DNA from 3 places in the Kosakonia sp. N21 genome. Region 3 is predicted to be linked to each of the others. Evidence: predicted binding sites of a transcription regulator. Region 3 holds the regulator's gene; each other region holds the start of a gene.
The links. The regulator LexA, encoded in region 3, represses DNA repair genes until DNA is damaged. The targets are predictions, from matches to a motif close to TNCTGTATGTACATACAGNA.
Positions count from the first base shown of each region.

Region 1: the regulator LexA is predicted to act here: its motif matches at 4,945-4,964, upstream of rmuC (DNA recombination protein RmuC).
Region 2: the regulator LexA is predicted to act here: its motif matches at 2,423-2,442, upstream of dinB (DNA polymerase IV).

Region 1 is NZ_JBOBHR010000014.1:60,958-71,744, reverse strand. It holds gene tatB (Sec-independent protein translocase protein TatB) at 1-9, opposite strand, end outside; gene tatA (Sec-independent protein translocase subunit TatA) at 13-270, opposite strand; gene ubiB (ubiquinone biosynthesis regulatory protein kinase UbiB) at 373-2,013, opposite strand; gene ubiJ (ubiquinone biosynthesis protein UbiJ) at 2,010-2,615, opposite strand; gene ubiE (bifunctional demethylmenaquinone methyltransferase/2-methoxy-6-polyprenyl-1,4-benzoquinol methylase UbiE) at 2,627-3,382, opposite strand; gene rmuC (DNA recombination protein RmuC) at 3,449-4,885, opposite strand; gene udp (uridine phosphorylase) at 5,042-5,803, opposite strand; gene ACQ3G7_RS23430 (dienelactone hydrolase family protein) at 6,064-6,870, shown strand; gene ACQ3G7_RS23425 (ABC transporter ATP-binding protein) at 6,895-7,914, opposite strand; gene ACQ3G7_RS23420 (ABC transporter permease) at 7,902-9,605, opposite strand; gene ACQ3G7_RS23415 (ABC transporter substrate-binding protein) at 9,618-10,595, opposite strand; gene metE (5-methyltetrahydropteroyltriglutamate--homocysteine S-methyltransferase) at 10,725-10,787, opposite strand, start outside.
Region 2 is NZ_JBOBHR010000002.1:652,097-662,883, reverse strand. It holds gene lpcA (D-sedoheptulose 7-phosphate isomerase) at 1-247, shown strand, start outside; gene ACQ3G7_RS06835 (class II glutamine amidotransferase) at 400-1,167, shown strand; gene dpaA (peptidoglycan meso-diaminopimelic acid protein amidase) at 1,138-1,875, opposite strand; gene dinB (DNA polymerase IV) at 2,461-3,516, shown strand; gene pepD (cytosol nonspecific dipeptidase) at 3,740-5,197, opposite strand; gene gpt (xanthine phosphoribosyltransferase) at 5,455-5,913, shown strand; gene frsA (esterase FrsA) at 6,021-7,265, shown strand; gene crl (sigma factor-binding protein Crl) at 7,323-7,721, shown strand; gene phoE (phosphoporin PhoE) at 7,862-8,932, opposite strand; gene proB (glutamate 5-kinase) at 9,231-10,334, shown strand; gene proA (glutamate-5-semialdehyde dehydrogenase) at 10,346-10,787, shown strand, end outside.
Region 3 is NZ_JBOBHR010000003.1:40,937-51,723, reverse strand. It holds gene dusA (tRNA dihydrouridine(20/20a) synthase DusA) at 1-169, opposite strand, end outside; gene ycaC (isochorismate family cysteine hydrolase YcaC) at 424-1,047, shown strand; gene ACQ3G7_RS07355 (conjugal transfer protein TraF) at 1,106-2,422, opposite strand; gene zur (zinc uptake transcriptional repressor Zur) at 2,710-3,225, shown strand; gene ACQ3G7_RS07345 (CsbD family protein) at 3,428-3,637, opposite strand; gene dinF (MATE family efflux transporter DinF) at 3,825-5,159, opposite strand; gene lexA (transcriptional repressor LexA) at 5,237-5,851, opposite strand; gene ACQ3G7_RS07330 (diacylglycerol kinase) at 5,960-6,328, opposite strand; gene plsB (glycerol-3-phosphate 1-O-acyltransferase PlsB) at 6,459-8,882, shown strand; gene ubiA (4-hydroxybenzoate octaprenyltransferase) at 8,926-9,795, opposite strand; gene ubiC (chorismate lyase) at 9,808-10,305, opposite strand; gene malM (maltose operon protein MalM) at 10,486-10,787, opposite strand, start outside.

The DNA.
Region 1 (10,787 bases), on a different contig from region 3:
ATCGAACACGGGTTACACCTGCTCTTTGTCGTGACGTTTTTCGTCTTTTTTGGCGTCCTCTGGCTTTTCAGAGAGAGACTTCGCCGTGAAATCTGCATCCTGTGCGGATTGATCCTGCTTATCGTCTTTGTCATCGTCGCTCATGGCTTTTTTAAAGCCTTTGATCGACTTACCAAGATCGGAACCGATAGAACCGAGCTTTTTCGTACCAAACAGCAGTACGACGATGACCGCAATAATCAATAACTGCCCAATACTGATACCACCCATACACAGTCCTCTGTAAGAGATGATGTTAAAAACAGGCCCCAGTATACACATTATCCCCTGGGCTGCATGTGTATACCCTGCCTCTCGCGAGCGCCGTCACCGTCAGCGCGTTTTGCGCCAGCCCAACAGCCAGGCGGCTGCACCGCCCGCCATTAACCATAAAGGATAAAGTCCCCAGTCTGGTCGATTAATCAGCAACAGCGTTCCACTTAGCAGCAATGTCGCACCAATCGCGAACAGATAGCGTGACTGCCCCTGCCTGATATGGTTGGTTTGCAGTTCGCTGGCGATTTTATCAACGCTACGCTGTAAATGCTTACCGTGCTGCAAGCCGTTGTAGATCAGCTCAGGAAGTTCCGGCATTTTCTCGATCCAGAACGGTCCTTTTTCTTTAAAGGCTTTGATCAACGCAGGAATGCCTACCTGATCTTTGATCCACGATTCGAGGAAAGGTTTCGCGGTCTTCCACAGATCCAGCTGAGGGTAGAGCTGACGGCCTACGCCTTCCACATAAAGCAGTGTCTTCTGCAGTAGCACCAGTTGCGGCTGCACTTCCATATTAAAACGCCGGGCGGTATTAAACAGATTAAGCAATACGTGGCCGAACGAGATTTCCGCCAGCGGCTTTTCAAAGATAGGTTCACAAACGGTACGAATCGCGAACTCAAACTCTTCAACGTTGGTATCCGGCGGCACCCAACCAGAATCCACATGCAGTTCAGCGACTTTGCGGTAATCACGATTGAAGAAGGCGATAAAGTTCTCCGCCAGATAGCGCTTATCTTCTTTATTCAGCGACCCCACAATACCGCAGTCAATGCCGATATATTGCGGATCTTCCGGATGCGCGTAGCTGACGAAAATATTGCCGGGGTGCATGTCTGCATGAAAGAAGCTGTCACGGAAAACCTGGGTGAAAAACACCTGAACACCACGTTCCGCCAGCAATTTGAGATTGGTGCCGTTCTTTTCCAGCGCCGCAATATCGGACACCGGGATACCGTAGATGCGCTCCATTACCAGCATGTTCTGGCTGCAATAATCGGAGTAAATCTCCGGCACATAGAGCATCGGGCTGTTTTCAAAATTACGCCGCAGCTGGATAGTATTCGCCGCTTCACGCAGCAGATCCAGTTCATCGATCAACGTCTTTTCGTATTCGCGCACCACTTCGCGCGGGCGCAGGCGACGACCATCCGGCAATAAGCGAGGCACCCAGCCCGCCAGGCGATAGATCAGCTTCAGATCGGCTTTGATCACCGGCAGGATATCCGGGCGGATAACTTTGATCACCACCTCTTTACCGCTCTCTTTCAGGCGCGCGGTGTGTACTTGCGCAATCGACGCGGACGCCAGCGGCGTGATCTCAAAGTCGTCAAACCAGGTTTCAATCGGTATCCCGCCCATTGACTGCTCGATCTGGCGTTTTGCGAGATGACCATCAAAAGGCGCAACGCGATCCTGCAACATCGCCAGTTGGTCGGCAATCAGCGGGGGAAATAAATCGCGGCGGGTAGATAACATTTGCCCGAATTTAATCCATACCGGACCCAGCTCCTGCAAGGCCAGACGCAGGCGTTCCCCAAGGGCTTTCTCTTTGTGCCGGTTCGGCATCCAGAACAGCATCCGTCGCCAGAGTCGCAGCGGCAGGGTAATGCGCATTTTGGGGATAAGCTCATCAAGCCCGTAACTTAAAAAGGTCTGGATGATGAAATAGAGGCGCCGTAGTTCTCCTGGCGTCATTTGCCCTCCAGTTTATCCAGGCGTTTCGTCAACGCGTCCACCGCACGCTCGGTGGCCGACGTCTCTTCCGCAAACCAGGCAACTTCCAGCGCGCCTGGCGCGACACGCCACTCTTCCGTAAGAACTTCTGAGACATAGCGCTGCTGGCGCTGAAAACCCTGACGAAGAAAACGCGCGCCGCCGCGCAGAATTTTACCGATACCCTCCGCGGCGATATCACCAGTCCACGGGGCCAGCACTTCAGCAGGATCAAATTCGGCAAGATCCAGCAGCGACACCAGGTTTTGCACGACCTGGATATCGCCCTGCACTTCCAGCTCGCCGCTGCGGATAAGCGCGGTCAGTTGCTGGCGATTACGCAGCTTTGGCAGCACCTGCAGATGCGTGATAACGGAGCAATCAGCTTCGCCTTCCCACACGCCGAGGACATCCACCTGCCGTTCGCTGAACACCAGCACAAACGGCGAGGAAAATTCCTGCACCACAATACGCAATACCTTGCCGTGCAAACGCTGACGCGCCGGTTTCAGCGCGCCTTCACGGTAGAGAAACGTATTCAGCGCGCGCTCAATGCCAGCGTTCACCATGGGCTTAAAGGGCATACGCACTCCTGTCAGAATTTGTAGCCACGGTGCAAGGCAACGATACCGGCGGTCATATTGTAATAATCGACGTTCTCGAAACCCGCATCCTGCATCATCGCTTTCAGGGTTTCCTGATCGGGATGCATACGGATGGATTCAGCAAGGTAGCGATAACTTTCAGCGTCGCTGGCGACAAGCTGGCCAATACGCGGCAGCACATGGAAGGAGTAGGCGTCGTAGGCTTTGCTCAGCGGCTCAATAATCGGTTTGGAAAACTCCAGCACCAGCAGACGACCGCCAGGCTTAAGCACGCGAAACATAGAGCGCAGCGCTTTTTCTTTTTCGGTCACATTACGCAGGCCGAAAGAGATGGTGATGCAGTCAAAGGTGTTGTCCGGGAACGGCAGCGCTTCGGCATTCGCCTGCACATAGTCAACGTTGCCGATCACGCCGATGTTGCGCAGTTTTTCGCGCCCCATTTTCAGCATCGAGTCGTTGATATCCGCCAGGATAACCTGCCCCGTTTCGCCCACCAGACGGGAGAATTTAGCGGTCAGGTCGCCCGTACCACCGGCCAGGTCGAGGACTTTTTGCCCGCGGCGAACGCCGCTGCAATCAATCGTAAAACGCTTCCATAAACGGTGGATGCCCATCGACATCAAATCGTTCATTACGTCATATTTTGACGCCACCGAATGGAAAACATGCGCCACCATCTCGGCTTTATTCTCTTTGGCGACGGTCTGAAAACCAAAGTGCGTCGTCTCTTTTGAATCTTCCACCATCTCAGTGCCCGCTATTGAAGAATTTGTTCGTGAAGTGTAACAGATTGGGCGCGATTGCCCTACGATTCAACCACCCGACGATGCGCTGCCCGCTGGTGCATCGCCCGCTATCGCCGCATCTAATATGTTGTCTTCATTATGATCGTTTAACGCGTCCTGGCCCGCTCGCAGCCGGGATTCCTCATCCTGCGCCTGCGCTTCCGCCGCTAATTCCGGATTAATCTCGCGTTTGATCTCCACCCCCAGGCCACGAAATGCTTCAGCCTGTGCCAGCAGATTGCCGCGCCCACCGCTGAGCTTTTTCATCGCCTGACGGTAGTTATCCTGCGCTTTATCCAGGCTTTGACCAATGGAGGACATGTCGTCAACGAACAGCCGCATTTTGTCATACAGACGGCTCGCCCGCTCGGCAATCTGTTGCGCATTGCGGCTCTGATGCTCATAACGCCACAGATTGGCGACAGTGCGCAGCGCCACCAGCAGCGTGGTCGGGCTGACCAGCATAATGTTATTTTTTAACGCCTCGGTAATCAGTTCGGGCTGTCTGTCGAGCGCAATCAGAAACGCGGGCTCAACCGGAATAAACATCAGCACATAGTCGAGGCTGCGCAGGCCGGGTAGCTGCTGATAATCTTTGCGCCCCAGCAGGCGAATATGATTACGCACCGACGCGATATGCTCCTGCAACGCGCCTTCGCGGGTAAATTCATCGTCGGCATTGAAATAACGCTCATAGGCCACCAGCGTCATTTTGGCGTCAATCACCACATCTTTACCCTGCGGTAAACGGACAATCACATCCGGTTGCATACGCGCCCGGCTGTCATTTTCAATGCTGACCTGCGTTTGGTATTCATAACCTTCACGCAGACCGGAAGCCTCCAGCACCCGCGTTAACACCACCTCACCCCAGTTTCCCTGCGTTTTGTTATCGCCTTTTAAGGCCCGGGTCAGGTTGATGGCTTCCTGCGCCATCTGCGCATTGAGCTGCTGAAGATTGCGGATTTCGTGGGCCAGCGTGTGGCGCTCCCGCGCTTCCTGGCCAAAGCTCTCCTGCACCTGGCGACGAAAACCGTCAAGCTGCTCACGCAGCGGTGTCAGCAGGCCGTTGAGACTCTGACGGTTCTGTTCATCCACGCGACGGTTGCTCTGCTCAAAAATACGGTTGGCGAGGTTTTCAAACTGTTCGGTCAGGCGCTGCTCACTGCTGTGCATCTGGCGCAGTTTCTCTTCCGCGTGCAGTTGGGTTGACTCCAGTCGGGTGGTGACTTCGCGCAGGTCAGCCTCCAGCGAACTGTTGATGTGCTGCAGGCTGCGTAGCTCGTTATTCAGCAGTTCACACTCGTTGCGCCAGTGCTCGCTTTGAGCGACCTGCTGGCGCGCAGCGCTGAGTTCGCCAAAGAGATCGCGCTGCCCGGCGAGGAGCTCCGCCTGCTGTTGCGCCCCACGCCAGCTCGCCGCCAGCCAGCCGACCACCAGGCCCACCAGCGCTAACGCCGCCATAACGATGATTGAAGTCTCCACCACGCCCCCTGATTGCTCATCAATACAGTCGGGGATTGTGCTGTATAAACGTCCAGTTTGGAAGGGCTTTTCCTGCGAGGAGGTACGCAAAAAGAAAAGGCCGAACGTGTCGGCCTTTAAAAGCAGGAGGGAGAATTACAGAAGACGGCGCGCCGCTTCCACAACGATTTTCACCGCGTGGCTTTCCGTTTGCTTCATGGTTTCAGCGTTCGGGATCTCCTGCTGGGTGCGGTTAACGATCACCCCGGCAACCATCCCGGCGCGCAACCCCTGGCTGGAACACATGGTCAGCAGCGTGGCGGATTCCATTTCATAGTTCATCACGCCCATTGACTGCCACTCTTCCATCGAACCTTTAAAACGGCTCACTACGCGACCAGAGAACGTGTCGTAACGCTCCTGGCCCGGGTAGAACGTGTCGGAAGAGGCCGTCACGCCAATGTGTTTAGTCGCGCCAATAGCCTCTGCCGCTGCCACCAGTGCGGTGGTGCACGCGAAGTCAGCAACCGCCGGGTACTCCATTGGCGCAAAGTGCAGGCTGGCGCCGTCAAGACGCACGGAAGCGGTGGTGATCAGCACATCGCCGACGTTGATATGCGGCTGAATAGCGCCCGTTGTGCCCACGCGTAAGAAAGTACGAATACCGAGCTGCGCCAGTTCTTCCACCGCAATAGAGGTTGACGGGCCGCCGATACCGGTGGAGCACACGATAACCGGTTTGCCGTCGAGCTCAGCGCGCCAGCTGGTAAATTCGCGATGCGATGCCAGTTTGACCGGCTTTTCCATCAGCGCGGCGATCTTTTCCACACGCTCCGGATCGCCAGGGACGATAGCCAGCGTAGCCCCTTGTAAATCGTTTTTGGTGAGGCCGAGATGAAAAACATCAGACTTGGACATAACAGACTCCTCTGTGGTCGGTTTTATCGGAAGAGGTAAAAAGCTACTTTACAGAAGGCATACGCCTAATTTCGTGACTGGCATCACCGGGAATGAAAATGCTTGCACATGATTTCCATAAAAAAGTGATATTCATCACATTAACATGTTACATCCGACAACTCAGCAGCAAAGATAGTCTATAGCGAGGTGATTTGCGCGCGCGACAGGCCTTCCCGTCTATAGTTATTGAAGCGCTAATAAAGGGTATGGAGAATGCCATGACAACGGATAAACAGCCGGGCTTTGCACCTGCAGCTTCACCTCACGCTTCAACCATCGTACATACGCCGGAAGACGCCTTAATCGCAGGCGAAACGTCAATTCCGACCCAGGGCGAAAACATGCCCGCTTTTTACGCGCGTCCAAAACATGCGGACGCGCCCTTGCCCATCGTGATTGTGGTGCAGGAGATCTTTGGCGTGCATGAGCATATTCGCGATATCTGCCGCCGTCTCGCGCTGGAGGGCTACCTCGCCATTGCGCCGGAACTCTATTTCCGCCAGGGCGACGCCAATGATTTTCCCGATGTACCAACGCTGCTCAGCGGTCTGGTCAACAAAGTGCCGGATGCGCAGGTGCTGGCCGATCTCGATCATGTCGCCAGTTGGGCGGCGCGCAACGGCGGTAACGCTCACCAATTGCTGGTCACCGGTTTTTGCTGGGGCGGGCGCATCGCCTGGCTGTACGCGGCGCATAACCCGCAACTGAAAGCAGCGGTCGCCTGGTATGGCAAACTGGTGGGAGAGAAATCGCTGAACTCGCCGAACCATCCGGTGGATATCGCGACCGAACTCAGCGCGCCCGTACTGGGTCTGTATGGTGCGCAGGATACCGGGATCCCGGTCGACACTGTGGAAACCATGCGCCAGGCCCTGCGTGCTGCCAACGCCAATGCGGAAATCGTGGTTTACCCCGATGCGGGGCATGCCTTTAACGCCGATTACCGCCCGAGTTATCACGAAGAGTCAGCAAAAGATGGCTGGCAGCGGATGCTGGCGTGGTTCGCGCAGTACGGCAAAAAATAACGTTATCGCGCTGGAGGCGACACGTTACGCCGCCTCCAGACGCCAGCCCTGGGTCAGACGAACGTGTACCGTCTGTTGCAAAGACAGCGGCGAATGATGAAACGCACTCAGCGTTTGCCCATCGTGCAGGCGCAAATCCAGCATGTAACGCTCGCCCAGATAGACGCAACTCTCCACCTCAACGCGCAACCCGTCATCAGCCACCTGCACATGCTCCGGGCGGATCAGGACTTGCTGCCGCTCGCCCGTGCCAAAGCCCTCGTGTAACAACGCACTATCCAGTTGCCTGACGCCCGCTGGCGTGGCGAGGGAGAGTACGCTGCCCTTGCCGATAAAGCGGGCAACCCAGGCATTGTGCGGATGCTGATACAGCGCTTGCGGCGCGCCCCACTGTTTAAGTTCACCCTGATGCATCACCGCAATATGGCTGGCTAACGCCATTGCTTCTGCCTGATCGTGCGTGACATAGACAAAGGTCGCGCCGGTACGCCGATGAAACTCACGGAACGTCTGCTCCATGGTGGCGCGCAAATGGCGATCGAGGTTAGCCAATGGCTCATCCAGCAGCACCACCTGCGGTTCAGAAACCAGGCAACGCGCCAGCGCCACCCGCTGCCGCTGCCCGCCGCTCAGTTCCTGCGGCGAACGCGCGGCATACGCGCCAAGCTCAACCACCTCCAGCGCCGCCATAACCTGTTTCTGCCGCGCAGCCCCTTGCACCTTACGCAGCTTCAACGGATAGCCGACATTCTCCGCCACCGTCATATGGGGCCACAGGGCGTAGGACTGAAACACCATCCCCATATCACGCTGCTCCGGAGGCATATGGGTGGTGGCATCCGCTAACAAGCGATCCCCTAACAGCAAACGCCCTGCGCTGAGCTGCTCCAGCCCGGCGAGAATGCGCAACGTGGTGGTTTTGCCGCAACCGCTCGGTCCCAACAGCGCAGTAAACGCCCCCTGCGGAAGGGTAAGCGTTAATTCCCGCACCACGGTTTGCCCGCCGAAGACTTTGCTTAAGCGCTCCAGTCTCAGTTCTGCCATGGGATCACTCCTTTGGGGAAGTAGCGGCCAAGCGCGCTCAATGCCAGCATCACCAAGGCGATCAACGCCACGACCAGCACAGAAATCGCCGAGGCCAGCACCTTATTGCCGCTTTCATCGAGATTAAAAATCACCACGCCGAGCGTCTCTTTTCCGGCGCTCCATAACAACGCCGACACGGTCAGTTCATTTACAGCGGTCAAGAAGACCAGCAACGCCCCCGCAAACGCCGCAGGGGCCAGCAACGGCAACACAATATGGCGCAGCCGCTGAGAGAAATTCGCCCCCGCCAGGCTGGCGGCTTCTTCCATGGCCGGATCCAGTTGCAACATGCTGCTGTGCACCGGTTTCAGGCATACCGTCAGAAAGCGGGCAAGATACGCAAACAGGATAATCGTCAGCGTCCCGCTCAGGCTGATATCCAGCAGCGGTAACGGGCGGGTGAACAGTAAAATGCAGGCAATCGCCAGCACCACGCCAGGAAGCGTATAGGGAATGTCGATCAGGCTGTGCAGCCAGCGCAGCGCGCGGTTGGGGTAGCGCACCAGCAGCCATGCCAGCGGCAAACTCAGCAGCATCAACATAACGGCAGCGGAAACAGACAAAAAAAGACTGTTGGTCAGTGCGCGCCAGGTGGCGCTCTGCACATCGAAAATACCGCGCCAGGCCGCAAAGGTCAGCGTATCGCTATTCAGCGGCACGCCCAGCGTGGGCACCAACGACGTGACGATCAATGCCAACAGCGGCGCAAGCAGAATGGCGCACAAGATCACCGCCAGCAGAGCTTCCGTGACCAGCCGCCATTTTCCGAGCGTAAAACCGAGCGCCTGCCCGGCCATGCCGATCAGCGGCAAAGCATAACGCCGTTGCATATGCCCTTGCAGCGTGACAATCCCAATCGCTACGCAGCCCATCAGCACCGACAGCGCAGCGACATCATTAAGCATGGAGGGGCCAAAGCTGGAAAGCGTCTGGTAGATATGCACAGGCAGCACAAAATACGAGATGGGGATCCCCAGCATCGCCGGAATGCCAAAATTCCCCAGCGCAGAGACAAATGCAATCGCCGCACCGGCCCACAGCGCAGTGCGGCACAAGGGCAATACCATATCGAAAAAGACCCGCCACAGCGACGCGCCGTGTAGACGCGCAGCTTCAATATGCTCTTTCGGCAACGATTGCAACTGCGTGCGCAGCGCCAGAAATACCAGCGGCGCGTGCTGAATACCAAGCAGGAGCGCGATCCCTTCAGCCGAGTAGAGCGGATTGGCGCTGCCAAACCCAGGCGCCAGACCGAGGCTATTGAGCAAAATGCTCCCCGGCCCAAACAGTTGCAGCCAGCTCAGGGCCGTGACCTGCGGGGGGATCATCATCGGCAGCATAAACAGGAATACCCACAGCTGTTTCATGCGGATGTCAGTCAACGCCAGGCAAAAGGCGAACAGGCCGCCCAGCAGCAGAGAAAGCAGCGTACCCAGCCCGCTGGTATAGACGCTGTGCCAGAGCGCAACCCAGGTTGCCGGGTTGCTCAACACACGCCATAAACTGCTGTCGCTGCCCTGTTGCCAGTCGAGCAGCGCAGAGAGCAGTAAGCGCAGGCTCGGCAATACGCTGAGCAAGGCGACAAGGCACAATAATAGTCCTATCAGCCCCTTACCCGGGCCGCTGCCAGCGTTCTGACGCAGCGTCATGCTGGTCATCCGTTAGCGGTTTCCAAACAGGTCGGCAAAACGTTTTTTGTTGGCTTCTGTATCCGCCAGCGCTTTTGCCGCATCGAAAGGCATTAATTTGATGCTGTCTCGTGGCGGGAAACCGGTGGGTACCGGCAGTGCGGCATCAGCAGGCAGATAACCCTGTTGCAGCACCAGTTTTTGCCCCTCGTCAGAGAGCACAAAGTCGATAAACGCTTTTGCTCCCTCCGGGTTTTTCGCGCCTTTCAGCATCGCAACCGGCTCGGTGACTATGCTGACGCCCTCTTTCGGGAACACAAACTCAATTGGCGCGCCTTTGGCTTTTTCGCGGATCGCCATGTAATCCACCAGCACGCCATACGCTTTGCTACCGGAGGTGATAGCGCTCATCACCGCGCCGTTACCGTTCTGCGGCATGGCGCCATTCTCTTTCAGCTTTTCGTAATAGCCCCAACCCAGCGAGGGATCCGTCATCAGTGTCGCCTGATGAATCTGCGCCGCGCCGGAGTATAGCGGGCTGGGCAAGGTGGTCATGTTTTTCAGTTCAGGTTTGAGCAGATCCTGCCAGGAGGTCGGTTTGACCGGCGCTTTGCTGTGGTAAGCAATGCCGGTGGTGATCAGTTTCGTGCCGTAGTAATAGCCTTCTTTATCATAGAGCTGCGCATCGAATCGTGCAGCCTGCGGCGAGGAGTAAGGGGCCAGCAAGTGTTGTTGTTTCAGGGACTCCATGGTGACGCTGTCGGCAATCAACAGCACATCTGGCGCAGCGCCTCCGGCGGCGAGTTCCGCTTGCAGACGGGCAATGAGTTTGCTGGTTCCGTCACGGATCCATTTCACTTCCGTATCCGGGTGCGCTTTTTCGAACGCGCTGACGGTAACCTGCGCATCTTCCGTCGGTTGGCTGGTGTAGAGAGTCAGCGTGGATTTCGCAAAAGCCGATGCGCTCATGATTGCCAGCAACAGTGCCGCCAACGCATTTTTTTTACTCATGGTTCGTCCCCTTTGTTTTCGTTGCGATGATTAAAACAAGGGAATTTGACAGAAATGTTACTGACGGGATGTTAGCGCATTACAGAGGATAACGCGCCGCCGGCTTTACCGCTGGCGGCGCGAGAAGGCTTAGGCCTGGCGCAGGTTCTGCGCTGCTTTCACCATGTTCGCCAGCGCGCTGCGTGTTTCCGG
Region 2 (10,787 bases), on a different contig from region 3:
CGACGTGCTGCTGGGGATTTCCACTTCCGGCAACTCCGGCAACGTGATCAAAGCGATTGCCGCAGCGCGTGAGAAAGGCATGAAAGTGATCACCCTGACCGGTAAAGACGGCGGCAAAATGGCCGGTACGGCGGACATCGAAATTCGCGTGCCGCATTTTGGTTATGCCGATCGTATTCAGGAGATTCACATTAAAGTGATTCATATCCTGATTCAGTTGATCGAAAAAGAGATGGTTAAAGCTTAATCAAGACGGCGACTTTATTTGCCATTTTGACCCCGGGCAGTGCCCGAAATCCTCACGTACTGCGTGTACGCTCCGGTTTCTGTGTGCTGTCCGTGCCCAAACTGACTGAACAATTACGCCTTCTCTGGTAAGGGCGCTGTGTGGGGGTGTGTATGTGCGAACTGCTCGGGATGAGCGCCAATGTGCCAACCGATATTTGCTTTAGTTTTACCGGGCTTGTTCAGCGCGGCGGCGGCACCGGGCCGCATAAAGACGGCTGGGGCATCACCTTCTATGAAGGCAAAGGCTGCCGCACGTTTAAAGATCCGCAACCCAGCTTTAATTCCCCCATCGCTAAACTGGTGCAGGACTACCCCATCAAATCCTGCTCGGTGATTGCCCATATTCGGCAGGCAAACCGTGGCGAAGTGGCGCTGGAAAATACCCATCCGTTTACCCGCGAACTGTGGGGCCGTAACTGGACCTATGCCCATAACGGGCAGCTTACCGGTTATAAGTCGCTGGAAACCGGTAATTTTCGTCCGGTAGGGGAGACCGACAGCGAAAAAGCCTTCTGCTGGTTACTGCATAAGTTGACGGAGCGTTACCCGCGTACGCCGGGCAACATGACGGCGGTCTTTAAGTACATTGCGGCGCTGGCGACGGAACTGCGGGAGAAGGGCGTTTTCAATATGCTGCTATCGGACGGGCGCTATGTGATGGCGTTCTGCTCCACCAATCTGTTCTGGATCACGCGTCGCGCGCCGTTTGGTGTGGCGAAACTGCTGGATCAGGATGTGGAGATCGATTTTCAGCGGGAAACCACACCCAATGATGTGGTTACCGTGATTGCCACACAACCGCTAACCGGCAATGAAACCTGGCACAAGATTATGCCAGGCGAGTGGGCGTTATTTTGCCTGGGGGAGCGTGTAGTTTGACGCCAGCTGCGGCTGCGTCGATGTGTTGAGCGGTTTGTTTACCACGTAGCGGCCATCCACAACCGAGACAACCGGCGGCTGGTGGGTGGCGGCGAAATAGTCGTAGCCGGGCTTCAACTGCTTCCAGAAATCCGCATAGGTTGAATATTTATGACGCTGCATATTGGCATCGGTCATGCGGAACGGGTAAATGCTCAACTGCACATTCGGTTGCCCGAACACCAGCGCGGCGGTGACAAACTGGAAGATCTCGTCTATGTTTGAGTCCGTCATGGCATAGCAGCCAATCGAAACGCAGGCACCGTGGATCATCAGGTATTTGCCTTCATAGCCGTGCGCCCGGTCATAATTGTTCGGAAAACCAATATTGATGGCTTTATAAAAACGGCTGTCCGGCTTGAGCTGGTTGCGCTGCACGGAGTAGAACCCTTCCGGGCTTTTAAAATCCCCCTGGCGCTGCTTGGGGCCTAACCCGCCGGAGTAGTTACAAATTTTATAGCTGTCCAGCAACTGGTACTGCTCGCCCATTTTGACGTAAAGATCAAGGGTGCGCTCTTCTTTGAAGATTTGGATATAAACCGGCGACCCCATCAACTGCTGCTTATATTCTTTGCTGACCGGCGTGATTGAACCATTGCTGCTCACCAGGCCAGCAAACGAGACGCACGGAATCAGAAGCATCGCAATAAATAATGCGATTTTGCGCATACTACTTGTTTCCTTGATAAAGCTAATACCACATTGCCAGGACGGCAAAAGACGCCCAAAATTCAGACTATTCTGTTTTGGAGCGCCCACATTAGCATTACGGCATTTTTTCGCAAGCCCCAATACACGTCATCCTTCACGCTACCTCTTTGTTGGCTGCGCCTTCGCACCCCGGTCACTGACTTGTGTAAGCTCCCGGGGATGCTCAGCCTTGCCGCCGCGACGTAGCGCGAATGATTTTGTGTATAACACGTCATTCTTCCGCTACCTCTTTGTTGGCTGCGCCTTCGCACCCCGGTCACTGACTTGTGTAAGCTCCCGGGGATGCTCAGCCTTGCCGCCGCGATGCAGCGAGAATGATTTTGTGTATAACACGTCATTCTTCCGCTACCTCTTTGCTGACCTGCTACAGCGATGCAGCGCAAATGATTTTGTGTTCGTTTGCCGTTTGCTTGCCGGTTATTCTGTTCGCATAAACGCTGAATTAACAGCGAGATCGTGAGTTATCTCCCCGTTTTTCGCGCTGGCTTCTCATTTCATTTGAATGTGCTGTATACTTATCCAGTGTTCTGTGAGGGCGTACGCATGCGCAAAATCATTCATGTCGATATGGACTGCTTTTTCGCGGCGGTAGAAATGCGCGACAACCCGGCCCTGCGCGATATTCCCATCGCCATTGGCGGCAGCCGCGTTAAACGTGGCGTTATCAGCACCGCCAATTATCCGGCGCGCAAATTTGGCGTACGCAGCGCCATGCCAACGGCGATGGCGTTAAAACTCTGCCCGCACCTCACTTTGTTACCGGGGCGTTTCGATGCCTATAAAGAAGCCTCCAACCAAATCCGTGAGATCTTTTCCCGTTACACTGCGCTTATCGAACCGCTTTCGCTGGACGAAGCCTATCTGGATGTAACCGACAGCCCGCACTGCCACGGCTCGGCAACGCTGATGGCGCAGGAGATCCGTCAGGCTATTTTTACCGAGACGCAACTGACCGCCTCAGCGGGCGTCGCGCCGGTAAAATTTCTTGCCAAGATCGCCTCCGATCTCAATAAACCCAACGGACAATATGTGATCACGCCAGCGGAGGTGCCCGCGTTTTTGCGTACGCTGTCACTCAGCAAAATCCCCGGTGTCGGAAAAGTGTCGGCGGCAAAGCTGGAAAGCATGGGCTTGCGCACCTGCGAGGATGTGCAAAACAGCAATCTGGCGATGCTGCTCAAACGCTTTGGAAAGTTTGGCCGCATATTATGGGAACGCAGCCAGGGGATTGATGAGCGGGAAATAAACAGTGAGCGCCTGCGTAAATCGGTCGGCGTGGAACGTACGCTGGCGGAGGATATTCATCATTGGGAAGAGTGCGAGGCGATTATTGAGCATTTATATCCCGAGCTGGAAAGACGGCTGGCGAAAGTTAAACCGGATCTGTTAATTGCCCGCCAGGGCGTAAAACTGAAATTTAATGATTTTCAGCTCACCACTCAGGAGCATGTCTGGCCGCGTTTAAATAAAGAGGATCTGCTGACAACCGCGCGTAAGACCTGGGATGAGCGCCGCGGCGGGCGTGGTGTCCGGCTGGTGGGGTTGCATGTCACTCTGCTCGATCCCCAACTCGAGCGACAACTGGTGTTGGGGCTATAGTGCATCAATAACCGGGGAGCAGGTCAAAACAGTGTGAAGGCGTGGAAGAACCCAGGGTTGTAGCTGAATTAGCGATGAAGTTTTATGTCAGTGCTTTTAATGAGATAGCAACAGAAATGTCTAAATCGCCCAAATGAAAAAAGGCATGCCGGGCAAAATGCCTTTCTGTGAGAGCTATAAGCGGTGAGGAAAATGTCCGCGCCGGGCGGCGCGGACAGCAGGCTTATTTCGCCGGAATGGCTTTCAGCAGTTCGGTCAGCAGGGTCCAGTAGTGGCCCACGCTTTCAATATGCACTTGCTCATCCGGAGAGTGCGGGCCGGTAATGGTTGGCCCAATCGACACCATATCCATATTCGGATACGGTTTTTTGAACAGACCACACTCCAGACCGGCGTGGATCACCTGAATGTTCGGGGTTTTGTTGAACAGACGTTGATAGGTTTCACGCACCAGCGCCATCACCGGTGAATGCGCATCCGGCTGCCAGCCAGGGTAACCGCCTTTCGGGTGGGTTGTTGCACCCGCCAGCGCGCCCAGCGATTCCAGCATGCTCACCACATAATCTTTACCGGTATCTACCAGCGAACGGATCAGGCAGACGATCTCAGCATTGTTATCCGCCAGCGTGACCACGCCCACGTTGAGGGAGGTTTCCACCACACCTTTGGCGACATCCGAGTTGCGGATCACGCCATTCGGCATGGCATTCAGCAGACGGATAAAGGTATCGCGCGACGCGGTGGTCAGCGCGGCTTTATCGCTGCTTGCGCTCGCCAGCAGAACGGTCAGGTTTTTCTCTTTCATTTCCAGTTCGTTCTGCAGGATCGCCAGATAGTCGTTGGCCAGTGTTTTCAGTTCCTCAGCTTTATCCGCCGGTACTGCCACGGTGGCGATGGCTTCACGCGGAATGGCGTTGCGCAGGGTGCCGCCTGTGAAATCCAGCAGACGCAGATCCAGCTCTTGCGCATGACCAGCAAGGAAGCGCACCAGCAGTTTGTTGGCGTTGCCCAGACCGACATGGATTTCCGCGCCGGAGTGACCGCCTTTCAAGCCTTTCAGCGTCAGGGTAAACGTCGCGAAACCTGCCGGAACGGCTTCACGGGTCAGCGGCAGGTCGGTGATAAAGTCGATGCCGCCCGCGCAACCCATGTAGATTTCACCCTCTTCTTCAGAGTCGGTGTTAATCAGGATATCGGCCTGCAGCCAGTTGGGCTGTAAACCGAACGCGCCATCCATGCCCGCTTCTTCGGTCATGGTCAGCAGCACTTCCAGCGGACCGTGCTCAACGCTGTTATCCGCCAGCACCGCCAGCGCGGAAGCCATACCGATGCCGTTATCCGCACCGAGCGTGGTGCCGCGGGCTTTCACCCATTCGCCATCGACATACGGGCGAATCGGATCGGTGGTGAAATCGTGCACCGTGTCGTTGTTTTTCTGCGGCACCATGTCCAGGTGCGCCTGCAATACTACCGGTTTACGGTTTTCCATTCCGGCCGTAGCGGGTTTACGGATCAGGATGTTGCCAACCTGGTCGCGCTCCGCGTGCAAGCCTTTTTCCTTTGCCCAACCCATGATGTGTTCGGCCAGCTGTTCTTCGTGGTAGGACGGGTGAGGAATGGCGCAAATGTTGGCAAAAATATCCCACAGCGGTTGTGGAGATAGTTGAGACAGTTCAGACACAATGAGTCTCCTTACAAAGGACCTGCTAAACATTGCCTTACAGGTCACAGGGTTAAATAAACGACGTCGCAAGAGACCTTGCGAGATGGCGTTGAGAATAACACTTATTGTCTGTTTGCGAGCACAGGAAGATGTAAAAAGCACCTGCATTGCCGGGTAACACTGGTTTTTACCGCTTCAGATCTCTATAATCTCGCGCAACCTATTTCCCCCTAGAATACTTTTTAAGCCGTAAAACACAGGCTGGGACACTTCACATGAGCGAAAAATACGTCGTCACCTGGGACATGTTGCAGATTCACGCACGCAAACTGGCCGCCCGACTGATGCCTTCTGAACAATGGAAAGGCATTATCGCCGTTAGCCGCGGCGGTCTGGTGCCGGGTGCATTGCTGGCGCGTGAACTGGGCATTCGTCATGTTGATACCGTATGCATCTCCAGCTATGACCACGATAATCAGCGTGAGCTGACAGTGCTGAAACGCGCGGAAGGCGACGGTGAAGGCTTTATCGTGATTGACGATCTGGTGGACACGGGCGGCACGGCGGTGGCTATCCGTGAAATGTATCCTAAAGCGCATTTTGTGACCATTTTCGCTAAACCGGCTGGTCGTCCGCTGGTTGATGATTATGTGATTGATATTCCTCAGGATACCTGGATTGAGCAACCGTGGGATATGGGCGTGGTCTTTGTACCGCCAATCAGCGGCCGCTAATTCCCTGCGCACGTTCTGCTAACGCCCGGTTTGACCGGGCGTTGTTCTTTTCAGCGCGCAACAGGTTACAATAACCTCCAGTGATAGATACATGGAGGCTGCGTACAATGTCACAGTCAAATCTCAGCGAAACCCTGTTCAAACCCCGCTTTAAGCATCCGGAAACGTCTACGCTGGTGCGCCGTTTTAACCCGGGCACGCAGCCGCAGGTGCAATCCACGCTGGATGGCAAAAACGTACCGCACTGGTATCGCATGCTAAACCGGCTGATGTGGATCTGGCGCGGCGTGGACGCGCGGGAGATCCTCGAAGTGCAGGCGCGTATCGTGATGTCTCAGGCCGAGCGCACCGAACCGGAGTTGTACGATACGGTGGTGGGCTATCGCAATGGCAACTGGATCTATGAGTGGTCCGTGCAGGCGATGCTCTGGCAGCAAAAAGCGATGCAGGAAGAGCGTGTCGACGTAAGCGGTCGCCACTGGCTGCATGCCTGTAGTTTGTACAGCATTGCCGCCTACCCCCATATCAAAGGCGATATGCTTGCCGAGCAGGCGCAGGCATTGGCCAATCGCGCCTATGAAGAAGCCGCGCAGCGTTTACCCGGCACCATTAAAGAGATGGAGTTTGCCATCCCCGGCGGTGCGCCGGTGACCGGCTTTTTGCATATGCCGCCCGGCGAAGGACCTTTCCCGACGGTATTGATGTGCGGCGGGCTGGACAGCCTGCAAAGCGATTATTACACCCTTTATGAGCGCTATTTCGCGCCGCAGGGTATGGCGATGCTGACGCTGGACATGCCGTCTGTAGGTTTCTCCTCAAAGTGGAAATTGACCCAGGAGTCCAGCCTGCTGCATCAGCATGTGTTGCAGGCCCTGCCGAATATTCCCTGGGTGGATCACACGCGGGTTGCAGCGTTTGGCTTCCGTTTTGGCGCTAACGTGGCGGTGCGTCTGGCGTATCTGGAAGCGCACCGTCTAAAAGCGGTGGCCTGTCTTGGCCCGGTGGTGCACGCGCTGCTGAATGAGCCGTTACGGCAGGGTAAAGTCCCGGAGATGTACCTGGATGTGCTGGCCAGCCGGCTGGGTATGCATGATGCGTCTGACGAAGCGTTGCGCGTGGAATTGAACCGTTATTCGCTAAAAACCCAGGGCTTGCTGGGCCGACGCTGCCCAACGCCGATGCTTTCCGGCTTCTGGCAAAATGATCCGTTCAGCCCGGAAGAGGAGTCGCGGTTAATCACCTCGTCATCTTGTGATGGCAAACTGTTAGAGATCCCGTTTAACCCGGTGTATCGCAATTTTGATAAGGCGTTGCAACAAATAACCGGATGGATCGACCACCATTTCCGTTAATAGATTGATAAATTCTATTGGTTTGGTAAAACAGTTGCTTCACAAAAGGAGATCGCAATGACGTTACCGAGTGGACATCCGAAAAGCAGATTGATCAAAAAATTTACTGCGCTTGGGCCTTATATCCGCGAAGAGCAGTGCGAAGATAACCGCTTTTTCTTTGATTGCCTGGCCGTTTGCGTCAACGTAAAACCGGCACCGGAGAAGCGTGAATTCTGGGGTTGGTGGATGGAAATGGAAGCGCAGCAAGGCCGTTTTACCTATCGCTATCAGTTCGGCCTGTTTGACAAAGAAGGCCAGTGGAAACCCACCGCGATTAAAGATCAGGAAGTGCTCGATCGTCTGGAGCACACGCTGCGCGAATTCCATGAACGCGCACGCGATATGCTGGCTTCACTTGAGCTGAAGCTCGAACCCGCTGAAAACTTCAAAGAAAACCTGAAACTCCCCGCGTAACGCCCTCCATAAAAAAAAGCCCGATCGCAGCATGCGTATCGGGCCGGGACTGGCATGCGCCAGCGTGTACCGAATCCGGTTAAATAAATGCCCTCTTGCGAGGGCATTTCATATAACGAGGGTGTAACGGGTAGAACAACTTAGAACTGGTAAGTCACGCCAACAGCCACGATGTCGTCGTCAGCAATGCCCAGTTTGTTGTCGCTTTTGATCTGGTTTATTTTGTAGTCAACCATTGCCGAGAAGTTTTTGTTGAAGTAGTACGTTGCGCCAACGTCGATGTAGTTAACCAGATCTTCGTCGCCAATGCCGTTTTCCATGTCTTTACCCTTGGTCAGGACGTAGCCCAGGGACGGACGCAGACCGAAGTCGAACTGGTACTGGACCACGGCTTCAAAGTTCTGCGCTTTGTTAGCAAAGCCGCGAGTAGAAGAGACCGGTGTCATGTTGTAAGACACGGCGTACATGGTGGCGAGGTACAGATTGTTTGCGTCGTATTTCACGCCAGTTGCCCAGGCTTCGGCTTTCTCGCCACGGCCCAGCGCCAGGCTGGTGTTCTGTGCGTTGGTACGGTCAGAGTTAGCATAGGCACCGATAAGGGTAACCGGGCTACCGCCGAAGTCATAAGCCAGAGAAGTACCCCAGCCGTCGCCATTCTGTTTGATGACGCTGCTGCGGCCGTTTTCGTTTTTACCCTGGTATTGCAGGGTCATATCCAGACCATTAATGGCACCGAAGAAGTCGGTATTGCGGTAAGTTGCAACGCCGGTGGCGCGTTTGGTCATAAAGTTGTCGGTACGGGTCAGGGAGTCGCCGCCGAATTCCGGGAACATATCGGTAACGGAGGCTACGTCGTACAGCACGCCCAGGTTACGACCGTAGTCGAGAGAACCAAAATCTTTGATTTTCAGACCAGCAAACGCCAGACGGGTTTTCTGACCTGACGTTGTTTCGTCGTTGTTGCCCGCAAATTCAGCTTCCCAGCGACCAAAACCGGTCAGCTGATCGTTAATCTGAGTTTCGCCTTTGAAGCCGAAACGCACGTAAGTTTTGTCACCGTCGTTGCTGGTATCGTCACTGAAGTAGTGCTCGGCTTTCACTTTGCCGTACACGTCCAGTTTGTTGCCGTTTTTGTTATACACTTCTGCTGCGTGAACAGAAGCAGATGCGACAACGCTCATCACCATTAATGCCAGAGTGCTCTTCTTCATTTTAAGTTCCTGATTTAACAAACGCGCTAATATTCGCTGGGTCTTTTGGCCCCGTGAAAAAACAGAAAGGGTTGTAACGCTGCGAAATTAAAGATTTATGACAAATTCAGAATATTTTTAAAAATGTATGTTTTTTTGTGTTTGCCATAAAAGTGTCAAATCCCGCCGTTAGGCTTGCTGATCCCGCGCAACAAACGTGAGGCTATTTACACTGGCAGTTGGCAAGCGCCTTGAGTCCTGTTACAACGTCTGATTACATTCAGTTATCGTAAATTTTCCTTATAAACGGCAGAGAATCATGAGTGACAGCCAGACGCTGGTGGTAAAACTCGGCACCAGTGTTTTAACAGGCGGTTCCCGTCGCCTGAACCGCGCCCATATTGTGGAGCTGGTACGCCAGTGTGCGCAGCAGCATGCCGCCGGGCATCGTATTGTAATTGTGACTTCCGGCGCGATTGCCGCCGGGCGCGAGCACCTCGGTTACCCGGAGCTGCCTGCGACCATCGCTTCTAAACAGTTGCTGGCGGCGGTAGGGCAGAGCCGTTTGATTCAACTGTGGGAACAGATGTTTTCCATTTATGGCATCCACGTTGGTCAGATGTTGTTGACCCGCGCCGATATGGAAGACCGTGAACGTTTCCTCAACGCTCGCGATACCCTGCGCGCGCTGCTGGATAACAATATCGTGCCGGTGATCAACGAAAACGACGCCGTCGCCACCACTGAAATCAAAGTGGGCGATAACGATAATCTCTCGGCGCTGGCGGCAATCCTCGCCGGTGCGGATAAACTGCTGCTGCTGACCGATCAGCAAGGGCTGTTTACCGCCGATCCGCGTAATAACCCCGATGCTGAGCTGATCCAGGATGTTTACGGTATTGATGATGCGCTGCGCGCCATTGCCGGTGACAGTGTTTCTGGCCTTGGTACGGGTGGCATGGGCACCAAACTGCAGGCTGCCGATGTGGCGTGCCGTGCGGGCATCGACACCATTATTGCCGCTGGCAGCAAACCTGGCGTGATTGGCGATGTGATGGAAGGCATTGCCGTGGGCACGCGTTTCCACGCGCAGGAATCTCCCCTTGAAAACCGTAAACGCTGGATTTTTGGTGCGCCTCCGGCGGGCGAGATCACCGTCGATGAAGGCGCTACCGCCGCCATTCTTGAGCGCGGCAGTTCGCTGCTGCCAAAAGGCATTAAAAGCGTGACAGGCAACTTCTCCCGTGGTGAAGTGATCCGTATTCGTAATCTTGAAGGCCGCGACATCGCCCACGGCGTTAGCCGTTACAACAGCGATGCGCTGCGCCGTATTGCGGGTCATCACTCGCAGCAGATTGACGCCATTCTGGGCTATGAGTATGGCCCCGTCGCTGTCCACCGCGACGATATGATCACCCGTTAAGGAGCAGAAGTATGCTGGAACAGATGGGCATCGCTGCGAAAGCAGCATCGTATAAGCTGGCATTGCTCTCCAGCCGCGAAAAAAACCGCGTGCTGGAAAAAATAGCCGATTACCTTGAATCCCAGTCGGAAGATATTTTACTGGCAAACGAGCAGGATCTACTGGAAGCCCGTCGTAACGGGCTGAGCGACGCGATGCTCGATCGCCTGGCGCTGAACCCGGCGCGCTTAAGCAGTATTGCTAACGATGTGCGCCAGGTCTGTAAGCTTGCGGATCCGGTCGGGCAGGTGATCGACGGCGGTTTGCTGGACAGCGGCCTGCGCATTGAGCGTCGCCGCGTGCCGTTGGGCGTGATTGGCGTGATTTATGAAGCTCGTCCTAACGTGACTGTTGATGTGGCCTCGCTGTGCCTGAAAACCGGCAATGCGGCGATCCTGCGCGGTGGTAAAGAGA
Region 3 (10,787 bases):
CGGTGTACAGCAGCGTCTGGCGCGACAACAGGCGCAGGAAATAACGACAGTGCCTGTCCGTCCAGTCGAGCATCGGCGCAATGCTAAACCTGCCAGGCCAGTGATAAGCAGAATCGGTGGGCATCAGGCGGGTTTGCTGGTTTTTTGTCATGTCAGGATTACCGTGCAATTTTGGCAGTTAAAAAGAGAGGTATCAGGCCCACCCAGGGCGGGCAAATACCGGCTCCTGAAATAGCGGGGCGTCATTCTAGCATAGTGGAACGCCTTAAACCCGATGGTGTTCGGTGCAACCCGATCGCGCAATAACCGGCATCAACTTGTACAAAATACGATCGACACCTATCATTTTTGGTAGGCATGGGAAATGTTCGTCAATAGCCTGGCGCTATTAACCACCGTAACGGGTAAAAGGAGTTAAAGAAGATGACTACACCGTATGTTCGCCTCGATAAAAACAACGCCGCTGTTCTCCTCGTCGACCACCAGACAGGTTTACTGTCATTAGTGAGAGATATCGATCCCGACAAATTCAAAAACAATGTCCTGGCATTAGGCGATCTCGCTAAATATTTTAAGCTTCCCACCATTCTCACCACCAGCTTCGAAACCGGCCCTAATGGGCCTCTCGTTCCTGAGCTAAAAGCGCTATTTCCTGATGCGCCGTATATTGCTCGTCCTGGCAATATCAACGCCTGGGATAATGAAGACTTTGTTAAAGCGGTAAAAGCGACCGGGAAAAAGCAGTTGATCATTGCCGGCGTTGTGACAGAAGTGTGTGTGGCCTTTCCTGCGCTATCGGCACTGGAAGAAGGTTTTGAGGTGTTTGTCGTTACTGACGCATCAGGTACATTCAACGATATTACGCGCCATTCGGCCTGGGATCGGATGTCACAAGCCGGAGCACAATTGATGACCTGGTTTGGCATCGCCTGCGAGTTACACCGTGACTGGCGCAATGATATTGAAGGCCTGGGTAATCTGTTTTCGAACCATATTCCGGATTACCGCAACCTGATGACCAGTTTTAATACGTTGAGCAACAAATAACAGCGTAAAAAAAACCGGAGGACACGCGCCCCCGGTTTTGTCTTAGTCTGATGGCACCTTAGAACGTCACGCTAAGCTGTGCGCCAGCCCCCCAGGTTTTGTCTTCACCTACCAGACCCATTAAATCGACGTGGACACGGTTAAACGGCGCGAAGCCGACACCGCCGGTAAAGACGTTTTTGTCGTCGCCTTTCACATCAGCGCGATAACCGGCCCGAACCGCCAGCCAGCTCAGCGGACGAATTTCACCGCCGACGCCAACGTATTGGGAGTCCTTCTCGCTCTTAAAGCCTTTGGTCTCGGTTAAATCGCCATCGGCGCTTAACGTCACCAGATCGTTATGCCATGACACCCCGGCAGTCACCACCGGGCTAATCTGGTAAGTGTCTTTGTAATTGACCGTCTGCCCGGTTCTGCCGTTGCGGATCAGGATATCTTTGGTGTCGATATCGCGGGAGATCAGGTTTGTGCCGGTCAGGCCGACGGTGATGTTTTCACTCAAATCCGCCGCCGCGCCGACATCCACGTTAAAACCGGTGTCATCGGTACGATAGCGGCTATTGTTCCACTCACTGCTGTGATAGTCATAAATAGAGGTGGTGTAGTTCCAGACCCAGGTTTTCTGCAGTTTTGGCGTCACGCCCAGAGATAAAGGAATGCCACCCACCTCGAACTGGCGAGCAACCGCAACGCCGTAATCCGAGACAACAGCCGCACGACCAGATGCCGTGGAGTTGAGATTTTTGGTGATCTCGTTGCTGCCGTTTGGCGACACAACCGCATTCAGCGCTTCGCTCGTCGCAACCGTTGTGCTGTTCTGGATGCTGCGCAGATAGGTAATATCCTGCGGGTCAACCGCAGTGCTGACAATCGCATGCGCGTAGGCTTTGGTGACAAAAGCCACGGAGAGCACATCGTTTGGAATACTGACAGCAATGCCTGCAGCCGCTTTCGCCCGCGCGGTTTTCCCGTCCAGGAAGGTCAGTTCATCCGCCAGATCTTTGGCCGCGCTCTGGAATTGCCCCACGGTGCCCACAGGGTTAGCAAGAAATTGCGCGGCGGTCAGGTTATCAACGACATCGCGATAGTTGTCGATTTTGTCGCTGATATTGTCGATTTCATCGCGCAGATTGTCCTTATCGGTAATTTGCGCCTGCACGCTTGGCAGGATAACGGTGATATCGTCTTCCGGCTTTGCTTTCGCCAGCAGCGCCGGGTTAATGAGGACTCCGCTGCCATAGTTTGCAGAGGCAACACCGGTTCCCCCCATTGCATCATTACGTGCTTCCGCCCAGGTATTGGCTGCTCCCGCCTGATTTGCCACAACGAAGGAGACAGCTATCGCGACCACCGAAAATTTGAGATTTTTTTTCACAGTATGCGTCTCGTAGTCAGAATGAGTTTTTTTAAGCCTGTTTAGTATTTGCTAAACAGGAAGGCTCTATTGCTGCGAATAACATAGGAAAAAGTAGCTAAATCTCCTGAACGAAAAATAATCGAACAGAAGTGATTTTTGTGATTGATGACACTAATTATTTATAGAAGACGCTGATGAGTTCGTGGATATATCGGCGAAAAAGAGATCCCAGGACGCGATCTCGGCGTTTCGCGCCGGACATGGTAAAGTACGGGTTTATTGCTTCCCCGAAACAGAGAACGCCAATGGATAAGACCACTTCGCAAGAGATGTTAGTGCAGGCTGAAAAGCTGTGCGCGCAGCGCAATGTGCGCCTGACTCCCCAGCGTCTTGAAGTGCTGCGATTACTCAGTCTGCAGCAAGGGGCGATCAGCGCTTACGATCTGCTCGATTTATTACGCGTCAGCGAGCCGCAGGCTAAGCCGCCAACGGTATACCGCGCGCTGGATTTCCTGCTGGAGCAAGGGTTTGTTCATAAGGTGGAGTCCACCAACAGCTATGTGCTGTGCCATTTATTTGATCAACCGACGCACACCTCAGCCATGTTTATTTGCGATCGCTGCGGGTCAGTGAAAGAAGAACAAGCGGAAGGCGTGGAAGATATCATGCACGCGCTGGCGGCGAAGATGGGTTTTGCCCTGCGTCATAACGTGATTGAAGCACACGGTTTATGCGCCGCGTGTGTGGAAGTGGAATCCTGCCGTCATCACGAGCACTGCCATCACGATCACAGTATTCTGGTAAAGAAAAAACCCCGCTAGTGGTCATATCACCCCCCAAATTTCATGTCGGGTAAGGCAGCAAACGTACGAACGCCGGGAGCATACATCAGTATGCGCCCCGGATGAGAAAGTGCAGCTAACGTAGATAAAACGTGAAAGATAAAGGGATAAAGGGAGGGTACATCCGTGTACCGTTCGGGCAGAACCTTTCAGAGGGTCAACACTTGAGGGTGAGTGTCGGCTACCAGCGGTAATCGTTACGGCTTTCCCAATCCGTAACTTCCTTTTCCGCCTGATCTTTTGCGTAACCATAACGCTCCTGGATTTTACCCACCAGCTGGTCACGTTTCCCTTCGATGACGGTCATATCGTCATCGGTCAACTTGCCCCATTTCTCTTTCACAGTACCTTTAAACTGCTTCCAGTTACCGCCGATTTCGTCTTTGTTCATCGTTGACTCCTTATCGTTCGGTTAAAAGTTACGTTCCTGTTGCGCTGAACGTACTGATTATTGTAGTCAGTAATACTGCAATTTGTTTTACATTCGGAATCTTTAACCATTTACGATAAAAAAAACCGTATTAACGAGACGAAAGAAAGAGGAGTGAACCAGCAATACTAGGGGAAAAGAGGGGCTGTCAGGAGGGGTCAACACCGGAAAACCAGGTGCCATTGCGCCAGTGACGACGCCATACCCACGCTAAAGTCAGCCCACGCAGCGCCAGGAACACCACCAGCGACAACCACAGACCATGGTTGCCCAGCGTGGGCACCGTCAACAGCGTCAGGGCAAACCCGCACGCAGCAACCGCCATGCTGTTACGCATTTCCGCACCGCGCGTCGCACCCACAAACATGCCATCCAGCAAATAACACCACACGCCCACCACCGGCAGGATCACTTGCCAGATAAGATAGTGCCCGGCCATGTTTTGCAGGGCTGGCAGCGAGGTGAGCAGCGCGATAATTGACTCCCCGGCCAGCGCATATACCGCCGAGAACACCAGCGCCACCAGACCTGCCTGGCGGCACGCCGCGTGCCAGATGAGCTTAAGCTGAGTGTCGTCACGCGCGCCATAAGCGTGCCCGGAATGGGCTTCCACTGCATAAGCGAACCCGTCCAGCGCGTAGGCAGTGAACGTCAGAAACATCATCAGCACCGCATTCGCCGCCACGGTTTCGCCGCCAAGACGCGCGCCGAACACGGTTATCGAACCAAAGCAGAGCTGTAGCAATAACGAGCGCAGCATGATGTCCCGATTAAGCGCCAGCAAGCGCCCAAGTCCACCGCGCCAGGCCGTCTTCAGCACCGGGAAGGTGATACCGCGCATAACCAGCACACGTCGCGCCATCAGCAGACCGAGCACAAAGGTCGCGTACTCCGCCACCACCGTTGCCAGTGCTGCCCCCTGGACATTCATGCCCAGCCCCATCACCAGCCAGACATCAAGCACAATATTGAGAACGTTACCCACTACCAGCAGGATCACCGGTGCGCGGGCATACTGCACACCCAGCAGCCAACCCAGCAGCACCAGGTTGCCGAGCGATGCGGGAGCGCTTAGCCAGCGGATATCAAGAAAGCGCCGCGCCTGCTCCAACACCGCAGCGCTGCCGCCAGTAATGTGCAACGCCAGATCGATAAGCGGCGCGCGCAACAGTGTAATCAGCACACCCGCACCCAGCGCCAGCAGCAGTGGCTGTACCAACGCCCGGGCCAGCGCGTGCGCATTTTTCGCGCCGTATGCCTGGGCCGTCAGCCCGGTGGTGCTCATCCGCAGGAACAGCAGCAGCATAAACAGGAAGCTGGTCGCGGTCGCGCCGATGGCCACACCGCCCAGATAGACCGCACTATCCAGATGCCCGACCACAGCCGTATCCACCAGTCCCAGCAACGGGACAGTGATATTGGAGAAGATCATTGGCAGGGCAAGTCGCCACAGCGCTTTGTCGGATGCAGTCAGCAGCGGCATAGCAGTGTCAGAATCGATCGGGGAAAGGGATTAACGCTGCGGAGCGTAAAACAGCGCCGCAGCGAATAAGGGAGGCGTTACAGCCACTCGCCATTGCGAATGACACCTACCGCCAGCCCTTCAATGGTGAAGTTTTGATCGCGCAGATCAACAACAATCGGGGAAAACTCATTGTTTTCCGGTAACAGTTCAACGGTGTTGCCCTGTTTTTTCAGACGTTTAACGGTAACTTCGTCTTCAATACGCGCCACAACCACCTGGCCGTTGCGCACGTCCTGCGTTTTATGCACCGCGAGCAGGTCGCCGTCCATAATGCCGATGTCTTTCATCGACATCCCGCTAACGCGCAGCAGGAAATCCGCATGCGGTTTGAAGAGCGCAGGATCGACCTGGTAATGCCCTTCGATATGCTGCTGCGCCAGCAGCGGCTCACCGGCGGCGACACGACCGATCAGCGGCAGCCCGAGATCGTCTTCTTCTTCGAGCAGCAAGCGAAGACCGCGGGATGCGCCGGATACGATTTCGATAACCCCTTTGCGCGCCAGCGCTTTGAGGTGTTCTTCAGCCGCATTTGGGGAACGGAACCCCAATTGTTGCGCGATTTCCGCACGCGTCGGCGGCATACCTGTTTGGGAGATGCGATCGCGGATAAGATCGAACACCTCTTGCTGCCTGGCCGTTAATGCTTTCATTCCGCCCCCTGGGTGTATATACAGTTATGCTGTGAGTATATACAGTTAAAGGTGATTTTGGAACCAAATTTAAGCAAAAAACCAGGGCGTTATCGAATTCTGGAATCGTTATCGAAAATGCGACCAGAGCAATGAGATCCAGGTAAACAGCGCCAGCAGGATAGACATCAGCACCGCTGCCGACCCCATATCCTTCGCTCGCCCGGAAAGCTCATGAAATTCCGCGCCAATCCGATCCACCACGGCTTCAATTGCGCTGTTGAGGATTTCAACGATCATGACCAGCGAAACCGAACCAATCAGCAGCACGCGCGTGATGGGCTCCACATCAAGCCAGCAGGCAATAATAATGGCCAGCACGACCGCGACGGCCTCCTGGCGAAACGCCGCTTCATTTATCCATGCGGCGCGAACGCCTTTCCAGGAATAGCCCGCCGCTTTAATGATCCGGGTTAATCCAGTGGTATTATTGGCCATGAAAAAGAACCTTTTTATCTAATGAGCATCAATGTCTATGTAAGCATGCAGAGGTACAACAGAAATTATGCGCGCTTTCTGATATTCTTGCGGCGCAATGGCACTATTAACCAGAGGCTTTACATCCTTTATGTCCGGCTGGCCACGAATTTACTACAAATTACTGAATTTACCATTAAGCGTGCTGGTAAAAAGTAAATCGATCCCCGCAGAACCTGCACAGGAACTGGGTCTCGATACCTCACGTCCCATCATGTATGTGCTGCCTTACAACTCCAAGGCAGACTTGATGACGCTGCGCGCTCAGTGTCTGGCGCATGAGCTGCCAGACCCACTGGAACCGCTGGAAATCGACGGCGCACTGCTACCGCGTTACGTGTTTATCCACGGCGGGCCGCGTGTATTTACCTATTACACGCCAAAAGAAGAATCCATCAAACTGTTCCATGATTACCTGGATCTCCACCGCAGTCATCCGGATTTGGATGTGCAAATGGTGCCGGTATCGGTGATGTTTGGTCGCTCCCCCGGGCGTGAGAAGGGCGAAGTCAACCCGCCTTTACGCATGCTCAACGGCATTCAGAAATTCTTCGCTGTTTCCTGGCTTGGCCGCGACAGCTTCGTGCGTTTTTCGCCGCCGGTTTCATTGCGTCGCATGGCGACAGAACACGGCACAGACAAAATCATCGCGCAGAAACTGGCGCGCGTCGCGCGTATGCACTTCGCCCGTCAGCGCCTTGCCGCAGTTGGCCCGCGCCTGCCTGCGCGCCAGGATCTGTTTAATAAGCTGCTCTCATCCAAAGCGATTGCCAGAGCTGTCGAAGATGAGGCGCGCAGCAAAAAAATCTCCCACGATAAGGCGCAGCAAAACGCCATTGCGCTGATGGAAGAGATTGCAGCGAACTTCTCGTACGAGATGATCCGCTTGACCGACCGCATCCTTGGCTTCACCTGGAACCGTCTCTATCAGGGCATTAATGTGCACAACGCCGAGCGCGTGCGCCAGTTGGCCCATGATGGTCACGAGATTGTCTATGTGCCCTGCCACCGCAGCCATATGGACTACCTGCTGCTGTCGTACGTACTGTATCACCAGGGGCTGGTGCCGCCACATATCGCCGCAGGCATTAACCTGAATTTCTGGCCCGCCGGGCCGATTTTCCGCCGTCTGGGCGCGTTCTTTATTCGCCGTACTTTTAAAGGCAATAAGCTCTATTCCACTGTGTTTCGTGAATATCTGGGCGAGCTGTTCAGCCGCGGTTATTCCGTCGAATATTTTGTCGAGGGCGGCCGTTCCCGCACCGGGCGTTTGTTGGATCCGAAAACCGGTACGCTGTCGATGACCATCCAGGCAATGCTGCGCGGCGGTACGCGTCCGATCACGCTGGTGCCGATTTACATCGGTTATGAGCACGTGATGGAAGTGGGCACTTACGCCAAAGAGCTGCGCGGGGCGACGAAAGAGAAAGAGAGTCTGTTGCAGATGGTGCGAGGCCTGAGCAAGCTGCGCAATCTGGGCCAGGGGTATGTGAATTTCGGCGAGCCCATCCCGCTGATGAACTACCTGAACCACCATGTACCGGAGTGGCGCGAGTCGATCGATCCGATTGAAGCCATCCGTCCGGCATGGTTAACGCCGACGGTGAACGGCATTGCCGCCGATCTGATGGTGCGAATTAACAACGCGGGTGCGGCTAACGCCATGAACCTGTGCTGTACGGCGCTGTTGGCATCGCGTCAGCGCTCTCTGACGCGTGAGCAGTTAACCGAGCAATTGAGTTGCTACCTTGAGCTCATGCGCAATGTGCCCTATTCGCCGGATTCAACCACGCCGTCCGCCAGCGCCAGTGAGCTTATCGATCACGCGTTGCAGATGAACAAGTTTGAAGTCGAGAAAGATACTATCGGCGATATCATCATTCTGCCGCGCGAGCAGGCCGTGTTGATGACCTATTACCGCAACAACATTGCGCATATGCTGATGCTGCCGTCATTGCTGGCGGCTATCGTGACCCAGCATCGCGCCATTTCCCAACGTGAAATTCTGCGTCATGTCGAGTTGCTCTACCCGATGCTGAAAGCGGAGCTGTTCCTGCGTTGGGAGAAAGCAGAGCTGGCGCAGGTGCTGGAAAACCTGACCCAGGAGCTGCTGCGCCAGGGGCTGCTGACGCTGAAAGACGATCGTGTGAGCATTAACCCGGCGCACTCGCGCACGTTGCAACTGCTCGCCGCAGGTGCGCGCGAAACGCTGCAACGTTATGCCATCACCTTCTGGCTGCTGAGTGCGAACCCGTCGATGAACCGCAGTACGCTGGAAAAAGAGAGCCGTACGCTGGCGCAACGTCTGTCGGTGCTGCACGGTATCAACGCACCGGAGTTCTTCGATAAGGCGGTCTTCAGTACGCTGGTGCTGACGCTGCGTGACGAAGGCTATATCAGCGACACTGGCGATGCGGAACCCGCGCAGACATTGAGCGTGTACCAGATGCTGGCGGAGCTGATTACATCGGATGTGCGTTTAACGATTGAGAGCGCAACGCAAGCAGAAGCGTGAAAGTAAGATAACCCTCTCCCGACAGGGAGAGGGATGAGAAACATCAATGCAGGTAACTGAACGCCAGCCCTAAAAACAGCACCAGACCCACGTAGTTATTGTTCATAAAGGCTTTAAAACAGGCGTCGCGTTCACGGCCCGCAATCAGCACTTGCTGGTAGACAAACAGCCCACCCGCTATCAGCACCGTCGCGTAATAGACCCAGCCTAACCCGCTCAGCCAGCCAATGAACGCCATCAGCGCCATCACCGCAACCTGCAAGATACCAATAATCAACCTGTCGAAACGGCCAAACAGGATTGCTGTCGATTTGATACCAATTTTGACATCATCGTCCCTGTCGACCATTGCGTACTGTGTGTCGTAAGCCACAGCCCACAAAATATTGGCAAGAAACATGATCCAGCAGCTCAGCGGCACTGACTCGCTGACCGCGGCAAACGCCATCGGAATCGACCAGCCAAACGCCGCGCCCAGCACCACCTGCGGCAGATGCGTGTAGCGCTTCATAAATGGATAGACCCATGCCAGCGCCAGTGCAGCCACCGACAGCAGGATGGTCATCATGTTGAGCGTCAGCACCAGCGCAAACGCTAACAACACCAGCACCACGAACAGGGTCCGCGCTTCATTCTCCGTCACGGCGCCACTGGGCAACGGACGGTTCGCGGTGCGCTTAACATGGCCGTCAAACTTACGATCCGCGTAATCGTTCACCACGCATCCGGCGGCGCGCATCAGCCAGACGCCCGCCACAAAGACCAGTAAAATCCAGAGCGGCGGCACTCCCGGCGTCGCCACCCATAACGCCCACAGCGTCGGCCACAGCAGCAGCAACGCACCAATCGGTTTGTCCGTACGCATCAGCCGGTGAAAGGCCAACAGCTTATTCTGCGTGAGACTCCACTCCATTTTCGATTCCTCTTAGTACAACGGCGACGCAGGCAAAAACAGTTCGGTCAGCATCAGCGGTTTTCCCCCCAGGCGCAGGCGGGAACGGCGTCCCCATAGCTGCTCATGACGACCAATTTCAATAAAGTCACGCGTAAGCGTAGAAGAGGTAAAAAGATAACGCCCAAGCGGCGTTTTTCCCAACTTTTGCAGCGCCAGCTCCGGACCACTCAGGGTGGACTCCGGCACCACAGTGCGCCCGGCAAGCCAGGGTTCGCCATCCGCGCAGAGAATGATTTCGCGCAGCCAGTAACGTGGCTCCTCCGGCAACAGGCCGTGCTCCTGCGCTATCTCGTCTGCGGTGACAAAATCTTCCCGAATCAGCGTCACGCTGACCGTTTTGCCCTGCTGCTCAAAACGTTTCGTCATGGAATCTTCCAGCAACAGCCAGTCCAGCAGTTGCGGTTCAAGCGCAGGAATCGCGTCTAAATAGCGCAGCGCACGCAATTGCGTAAGCGCGGGGTGAGACATGCCTTACTCTCCGGTACATAACGTAGGATTATTGTATCGCAGAACAGGCGTTACGGGCGGGGAAAGTTCATTCGGTTTTCATCAGCGCAACAGGTGTGCAACAGCGCACCGCTGCGCCGGAAAAAGGGTGCGTCAGGCGACGCACCAGTTGCTGCAAATATCAGCATTGTGGGGAGACTTTTACCCCTTGCCTTTTACACTGCCGATAAAAGTGGAACGGGCGGTTTTCGACCCGAGGCGTTCTGCTTCATCCAATAATTTCAATGCCTTATCAACATCACCTTTCGCAACAGCTTGTTTGATGGCCTGGTTAAAATAGCTCTCCGTATCGTTGAGCATCGGTTCGCTTTTCACTGCGGGCGCAGGTGCGGCAACCGGCGCGGCGGCGGGTGCGGGTTGGGCGCTATAGGCTGGCGCCGCCGTATTTCCCACGGTGACCGGGCCAGGGCCGGAGGAACCAAACAGCGGGCCGACCAGGATGC